Regions from separate parts of the Clostridium sp. CM042 genome, predicted to be linked through region 1. Evidence: predicted binding sites of a transcription regulator. Region 1 holds the regulator's gene; the other holds the start of a gene.
The links. The regulator Rex, encoded in region 1, represses fermentation and respiration genes when NADH is low (regulators of the CRP and FNR family bind a similar motif). The targets are predictions, from matches to a motif close to ATTGTTAANNNNTTAACAAT.
Positions count from the first base shown of each region.

Region 2: ACWJJ7_RS09305 (acetyl-CoA C-acetyltransferase) is a predicted target of Rex. The motif match lies at 2,689-2,708, and genes of this name have one in related genera.

Region 1 is NZ_CM143646.1:2,080,310-2,084,752, reverse strand. It holds gene ACWJJ7_RS09840 (ABC-F family ATP-binding cassette domain-containing protein) at 1-1,058, opposite strand, end outside; gene ACWJJ7_RS09835 (redox-sensing transcriptional repressor Rex) at 1,533-2,171, shown strand; gene ACWJJ7_RS09830 (short-chain-enoyl-CoA hydratase) at 2,366-3,145, shown strand; gene ACWJJ7_RS09825 (acyl-CoA dehydrogenase) at 3,228-4,367, shown strand; gene ACWJJ7_RS09820 (electron transfer flavoprotein subunit beta) at 4,382-4,443, shown strand, end outside.
Region 2 is NZ_CM143646.1:1,969,646-1,974,088, forward strand. It holds gene ACWJJ7_RS09295 (IS1182 family transposase) at 1-319, shown strand, start outside; gene pssA (CDP-diacylglycerol--serine O-phosphatidyltransferase) at 511-1,029, opposite strand; gene ACWJJ7_RS09305 (acetyl-CoA C-acetyltransferase) at 1,256-2,434, opposite strand; gene ACWJJ7_RS09310 (sigma-54 interaction domain-containing protein) at 2,827-4,443, opposite strand, start outside.

The sequences.
Region 1 (4,443 bases):
AAATTTAAATTCTCAAATAAAAGATTGTCTCCAAACCGTTTTGATAAATTTTCTGCATGGAGAACGTCATTTCCACTTTTGATTTCTGTTTCAAATTTAATCTTAGTTTCCCTAGGAGCTGTGTCGGGTGAATCAACCCGGGCGATTTTGTCCAAGGACTTTTGTCTGCTATCTGCAGCTCTTACACTTTTTTCTCTATTAAAGGATCTATATCTAGTTATAATATCCTCTTGCCTTTTTATTTCTGAGCGTTGCAAATTGTATGCTTTTAATTGAACTTCATAATTTTTTTTCTTTAAATCAATAAAATTTGTATAGTTTCCATTATAACAATCGACATGACCCTTAATAAGTTCAAAAGTTTTATTGGTAATAGCATCTAAAAAGAATCTATCATGGGATATTATAAAAATAGTCCCTTTATAGGATTTTAAATAATCTTCTAACCATTCTATAGCATCTAAGTCTAGGTGATTAGTAGGTTCATCTAATAAAAGAATATCGGGGTTTTTAAGTAATAGCTTGCTTAATGCAACTCTAGTCTTTTGCCCTCCACTTAATATATTTATTGGCTTATTGTAATCATCTTCCATAAAGCCAAGACCTTTGAGGATTCTACTAATTTCAGCTTTATATGTGTATCCTCCTCTGTTATTGTAAAGTTCAGAGGTTAATGTATATTCTTTTATTATTCTATTATTATATTCTTCTTTGGAATTATCATAAGGTTCATTCATTTTTGCCTCTAAATCTTTAAGTTTTTTTTCGAGGCTTAATAGATTGTCGAATACTAAAAGAGTTTCTTCGTATATAGTACTATTTAAATCTAATCCTAGATTTTGAGATAAATAACCAACTCTTTTATTTTTATCTATAAATAGCTCACCATTATCGTAATCCAATTGTGATGTGAGTATTTTAAAAAGTGTAGATTTACCTGCCCCATTAGCGCCAATAAAACCAATTTTTTCACCTTCATTTATACTTAAAGTTATTTTGTCTAAAATGACATCTATACCATAACTTTTGTGAATGTCCTTGCAACTTAGAACTATCATTATTTTCACCTTCCCTGTTGTGTAGTAAAATTATAAAATAGTCTCAAAATAATAAAATATAATCTACTCAGAATATTTTATGCATCGAAGCTATTAAAGAAATTCAGCTTTATTAGTTATAAATATTAATTAAATCATCTCCTGCGGAGCTGCAACATCTTCATAGAAGATGCATTAACGACTTCAGAAGGAGATTTATACTCCCACTTATAGAAGTGGGAGACTTTCCTCCTGAAATGTCGTTAAAGCTACTTACTATATTATTGTACTATTTATATTTAATTTTTTGTAGTAAAAAAGAAATATATATAGCATTAATTTTTTATAATAGTATATAAAAAACTAAAATGGTAAAAAATTTACAATAACTATTAAATTTATACCGAAAAGCAGTTTTAATTTACAATTGTGTGTTAAACTAGATAGTAAACTAGATAGTATGAAATTTATGATGTTCGTAGGGGAGTGTAAGTTGTGGAAAGAAAAAAGAATATATCAATGGCAGTTATTAAAAGGTTGCCTAAATACCATAGATATTTAAAAGAACTTTTAAGAAATGATGTAGATAGGATATCCTCGAAAGAATTAGGTGAAAAGATTGGGTTTACAGCATCTCAAATTAGACAAGACTTAAATTGTTTTGGAGATTTTGGACAACAGGGATACGGCTATAATGTTAAAGAATTGTTAAATGAAATTAGCGGAATACTAGGACTATCAAAAGAATATAAGATGATAATAGTAGGTGCGGGAAACATAGGGCAAGCTATTGCCAATTATACCAATTTTGAAAAGCTATCATTTAACTTGGCGGGTATTTTTGATGTTAACCCTAAGCTTATAGGATTAAAAATTAGAGATGTTGAAGTAATAGACTTAGATGAATTAGCGCGTTTCCTTAAAGCGACACCAATAGATATTGGCGTAATATGTGTGCCACGTATTAGGGCTCAAAAAGTTAGTGACATAATGGTAGCAAATGGGGTTAAAGGTATATGGAATTTTGCACCTGTGGATTTAGAGGTACCTGTAGAAACAATTGTGGAGAATGTCCATTTAAGTGAGAGTTTGCTAACACTTAGTTGTTTAATGAATGACAAATCTTATTCATAAAATCTATGAAATTTATGTGATTAGTAAAATTTATCAAGCTTAATTAAAAAAATCATGAATATTTCTTGTTGAAATAATTACTATAAAGAGATATAATGTAATTGAGGCGAAGGGCTTCAATTACATTTAGGGTTATTTGTTATATTATTAACAAATAATTAATGGATGGATTAATTCGTAAGGAGTTGATTGTTATGGAATACAAAAATATTGTTCTTCAAAAAGAAGACAAAGTTGCAGTACTTTCAATTAGTAGACCGAAAGCTCTAAATGCATTAAACTCAGAAACATTAAAGGAGTTAGATTTAGCAATAGATGAAATTGCTGAAGATGATAAAATTTATGCAGTGATCTTAACAGGAGAAGGAAAAGCTTTCGTGGCAGGGGCTGACATCGCCGAAATGAAAGATCTTGATGTTATGGGTGGAAGAAAATTTGGAAATCTAGGGAATAAAGTTTTTAGAAAACTAGAAACCTTAGAAAAACCTGTAATAGCTGCAGTAAACGGTTTTGCGCTAGGTGGAGGATGTGAGCTTTCTATGGCTTGTGATATTAGAATAGCTTCTTCAAAAGCAAAATTTGGACAACCCGAGGTAGGCCTTGGAATAACTCCTGGGTTTGGAGGTACTCAAAGACTTCCTAGAATTGTAGGACTTGGAATGGCTAAAGAACTAATTTATACGGCGAAGATTATTAATGCTGACGAGGCATTTAGAATTGGACTTGTAAATAAAGTAGTTGATCCTGAAAATTTATTATCAGAAGCTAAAGCACTTGCAAATACAATTGCAGGGCAAGCACCTATTGCTGTAAGTTTTTGTAAAGCAGCAATCAATAAAGGGATGCAAATAGATATAGACTCAGCACTTTCATACGAATCAGAGATATTCGGAGAATGTTACGCGACTGAAGATCAAAAAAATGGAATGACAGCATTTATTGAAAAAACAGAAAAATGCTTTAAAAATAAGTAATTAAAAGTATTCTGTAAAAAGAATAGGTAGATAATAATTAATAATTATTATTTGCCTCAGAGAATAGTGAGGAGGAAGGTTCATGAATTTCGGATTGACAAAAGAGCAAGAATTTGTAAAACAAATGGTAAGTGAGTTCGCATTAAACGAAGTTAAACCTTTAGCTGCGGAAATAGATGTTACAGAAAGATTTCCTAGCGAAACTGTAGAAAAAATGGCTAGATACCATATGATGGGTATCCCAATTGCTACTAAATACGGTGGAGCAGGCGGAGACAATCTATCATACATTATTGCTGTTGAAGAATTATCAAAAGCATGTGCAACTACAGGAGTTATACTATCAGCTCATACTTCATTATGTGCTAGCCCAATAGATGCCTTCGGTACAGAAGACCAAAAAATGAAGTATTTAGTTCCACTTGCAAAAGGTGAAAAGCTAGGAGCTTTTGGACTAACTGAACCTAATGCAGGAACAGATGCGTCAGGTCAACAAACTACAGCAACTTTAGATGGTGATAACTATATATTAAATGGTTCAAAAATATTTATCACAAACGGTGGAGTAGCAGATACATTTGTAGTTTTTGCAATGACTGATAAAACTAAGGGAACAAAAGGAATCACTGCTTTCATAGTTGAAAAAGAGTTTCCAGGATTCTCAATTGGTAAACACGAAGATAAATTAGGAATAAGAGCATCGTCAACTACAGAACTTGTATTTGAAAACTGCATAGTTCCTAAAGAAAACATGCTTGGAAAAGAAGGAAGAGGTTTCGGTATTGCAATGAAAACTCTTGATGGAGGAAGAATCGGAGTAGCTGCTCAAGCCCTAGGAATTGCAGAAGGCGCACTCGAGGAAGCTGCTAAGTACATGAAAGAAAGAAAACAATTTGGAAAACCACTTTCAGCATTCCAAGGATTACAATGGATGGTTGCTGAATTGGATGTTAAAATTGAAGCTGCTAAACTTTTAGTATATAAGGCAGCATGGAATAAAGATAATGGCTTATCATATACAGTAGAGGCTGCTAGAGCAAAACTATTTGCCTCAGAAACAGCTATGGAAGTTACAACTAAAGCCGTTCAGATCTTCGGAGGATATGGATATACAAAAGAATATCCATTAGAAAGAATGATGAGAGATGCTAAGATAACTGAAATATATGAAGGAACTTCAGAAGTTCAGAGAATGGTTATAGCTGGAAATTTATTAAAGTAGGAGGAGAGTAAGGAATGAATATAGTTGTATGTTTAAAACAAGTTCCAGATACAAACGAAGTTAAAATAGACCCGAA
Region 2 (4,443 bases), 110 kb from region 1:
TTACTATTTTAATGTAGAAAAGTGTAAAAATTGTGTTCATAAAGATGGGTGCTATAAAGAAGGTGCTAAATCTAAAACTTATTCGGTTTCAATAAAGTCAAATACTCACAAAGATCAAATAGAGTTCGAAAAAAGTGAGTATTTTAAAAAACGTGCTAGAGAACGTTATATGATAGAGGCTAAAAACAGTGAACTTAAGCACCAGCATGGCTATGATGTAGCAACATCGTCAGGTTTAATTAGCATGCAAATGCAAGGTGCGTTATCAATCTTCACTGTGAATCTAAAGAGAATAATCAAGTTGAAAGGCATGAAATAAGGCTTTTTTAACTTAAATATAAAAATATAAAAAGAAAAAGCATGAAACATCCAAAAATATGGGTATTTCATGTTTTTTCTGTTCAAGCCTAAAAAACTTACTGAAAAGAGAGTGCTTTTTTCAGTGGCCTCCTATAAAGTGAGGTTTTACTATAATTGCGTTATGAATTTTTTTTTATTATAATTGCTTAACTATTGTTTTTTGAATTTTAATTTACTTACCATCAAATAAGATAATGTAACTATTAAAATCATAGTAGGCCCTAAATTTGAAGCTTTGTTAAACATCAATAAAGCATACAGTGCTAAAAATATGCCTGCAATGGTAATAGGAATCCCTGAAAAAACCCCATCAAAATCTGTAATATTATATTTTGCTAACCTATATGCGCCTGCTACTGGGAAAATCAAAACCATTAAATACCCAATTGACCCAAGTCCTGCAAAATTATAAATATTAAATATTAATATTGAAGGTGCTAAACCAAAAGACACTAAATCACATAATGAATCTAGTTCTTTACCTAAATCGTTATCCACATTTAAAAATCTAGCTATTTTACCATCATATCTATCAAATATTCCTGCTAAAAGAATAAATATTGCTGCTAATTTATAATTTCCGTCAAAGCTCATAAGTATAGACAAAATTCCACAAGACATATTGCTTAAGGTGAACATGTTTGGCACAGCATTTTTTATTTTAACCATCTATATCACTCCTATCCTTATAATTATACCATATTATTAGCAGTTATTCTTTAGTATTATATAACATTATTATTAAAATCATCTTAAATTTTACTTAATCTTAATCTACAACAAAATTTTAAATTAAATTCTTACTTTATTAATATTCCGAATGTTAATTAATAATTACTTTATTCCCTATCAACTAAAAAAGGACCAGCATTTTTTTGCTGATCCTTTTTTGCTATTATCTTTGAACTATAATCGCAGTTCCTTGACCGCCACCTATACATAATGTAGCAAGTCCTGTTTTAGAATCTCTTTTTATCATTTCATATATTAATGTAATAAGTATTCTTCCACCTGAAGCTCCTACTGGATGTCCAAGTGCTATAGCTCCGCCATTAACATTTACTATTTCTGGATTTAAGCCTAAATCTTTAGCTACAGCTAATGATTGAGAAGCAAAAGCTTCGTTAGCTTCTACTAGATCTAAATCAGCTACAGTCATTCCTGCTTTTTGTAATGCTTTTTTACTTGCTGGAACTGGACCATATCCCATTATTTTCGGATCTACTCCACCTGATGCATAAGATTTTATTGTAACTAGAGGTTTAAGTCCTAATTGATCTGCTTTAGCCCTTGACATTACTACAAACATAACTGCACCGTCATTTATTCCTGATGCATTAGCTGCTGTTACAGTACCGCCTTTTTTAAATGCTGGTTTTAATTTTCTTAATTTTTCTATAGTTGAACCGAATTTTGGAAATTCGTCTGTATCAAATGTTATTGGGTCACCCTTTCTTTGAGGGATTACCACTGGAACGATCTCATCTTTGAATTTGCCTTCTTTTATAGCTTTTTCAGCTTTTAATTGACTTTTCAAAGCAAATTGATCTTGATCTTCTCTAGTTATGTTCCACTGCTCTGCAATATTTTCTGCTGTAACTCCCATATGATAGTCATTAAACGCATCCCATAGAGAGTCTTTAATCATAGTATCAACTACTTTTCCGTCTCCCATTCTTGCACCCCATCTGTTGTTTGGAAGTGCATATGGAGCGTTGCTCATGCTTTCAGTTCCACCTGCTAAAACTACTTCCGCATCTCCACACATTATAAATTGTGCTGCCATGCTTACAGCTCTAAGTCCTGATCCACAAACCTTATTTATTGTAAGTGCTGAAGCCTCATCTGGAATACCTGCATGTATTGATATTTGTCTTGCAATATTCTGTCCAAGTCCTGCTTGTATTACATTACCAATGACAACTTCTTCTACAAGTTCTGGTTTAATTCCTGCTCTTTTTATAGCCTCTTTAGCTGCAACAGTTCCCATTTCTACAGCTGATACTTTTGATAATGCTCCACCAAAAGATCCTATTGCTGTTCTTGCTGCTCCTACAATTACTACTTCTCTCATATTATAACCCTCCATTTATTTATTTTCTCTAGTATATTATTACCACATAATAGGAATTTATTATATGCTTTTGTTTTTTTCCTATATGTATATATTACTAGCAATTTTCATGCCAAATGTACAAACTCTTACAAAGCTTACTATACCAACCTCTGCCAATTTTTTAAAACAAATTATAGCTATGACTGTAAACTTAGTTAACACTAATAGCCCCATACACTTACCCGTTTTGCGCTTGTTAATATTATAACCTAATTGTTAAAAAAATCACTAAAAGTATTTTCAACGTATTGATACACCTAAGCATATATTTTTTTTTACAATTTCCATTTATGCCACTGTAACTATTTTTTATATAAAAACAACACATGTAACCATAGTTTACATGTGTACTATTGTAGATTTGCTGATTTCATTAAATTATACCTGTTTAATTTCTTATACAATCCAGCCCTACTAAGTCCCAATATTTTTGCAGTTTCCTTTTTATTTCCCCCTGTTTTTTTTATACATTCCATGATAATGTCTTTTTCAATAGTTTCAACAACATCTTTTAAATAATTATTTTCTAATGAATATTTTTTTAATTTACCATTAATTATCTTTTCTGTCAAATGCTTCGGCATTATATAAATATCTGTATCAAGCAGGTTTATAGCTCTTTCTATTACATTTTCAAGTTGTCTTATATTGCCCGGCCAGCTATAAGATTTCAAATAATCAATAGCCTCACTTGAAATGCCCTCCGTGTAAATATTATATTTTTTACATATTTTCACCCTTAATGCATTAGACAATTCATCAATGTCTTCTATTCTTTCTCTTAATGACGGTAATTTTAAATGCATAACATCCAACCTATAATACAAATCTTCTCTAAACTTTCCATCTTTAATTAACTGCTCTAATGACTTATTAGTTGACGCAACAATTCTTATATCGACTTTGATAGCATCATTTCCACCAACCCTCACTAATTCTTTTTCTTGAATAACCCTTAGGAGTTTAACTTGCATATTCATAGGCATATCACCAATTTCATCTAATAAGACGGTACCGCCATTTGCATGTTCAAACTTACCTTTCTTCCCTGATCTTTTAGCGCCAGTAAAAGCGCCTTCTTCATAACCAAACATTTCTGACTCAAAAAGCTGTGTTGGAATAGCTCCACAATTAATTTTTATAAAAGGTTTTTGGCATCTCCTACTAGCATTATGGATGGAGTGTGCGAAGAGTTCTTTACCCGTTCCACTTTCACCAGTAATTAAGACGTTTGAATCTACCTTAGCTACTCTTCTGGCGAGTTTCATTACCTCGCGGCTTTTAGCGCTATCTCCTATAATGTTATTAAAAGTATATACTGCTTTTTGATCTGTACTTAATTCATTTTTACAACATTCAACATCTTTTTCCAAATTGCTTAGTTTATTACCTAGTATTTTAAAATTACTCAAATCCTTAAACATTACTTTCCCAATGGCCCCAACAATTTTGCCATCTTTCATTATAGGGACTCTCATAGAAATCATCTTATGCCCATTTGCTTCTTGAATTTCTCCAAACTCTTTTTTACCAGTCTTTGCCACTATATGTAATTTTGTGTTTTCTATAACATCAGTTACATGCTTTCCCTCTGGATTTTCGCAATTAATAAATTCTTTATATTCATCGCTCATCATAGTTATTATTCCATTTTCATCTACTACAACTACACACTCTTTTACAGTATTAAAAATTGTATTCAAAATATTTTCGTCTATTCTGCCATTTTCTTGTGAATTCATCAATATCTTATTTTCCGTTTTTTTACTAAATATTTGGAGTGCACCTATGACTTCACCATTTTGAGTTATTACTTTGCGGGTTATAATAAATTTACCCTCTTTTATATTTAATTGTTCTTCTTTATTTTCAATTATACTTAATAGTTCACCATAAGGAAATATTTTTAAAATATGCTTTCCTATGCTATTTTCTGCATTAACCTTCAACATTTTTTCAGCAGCATT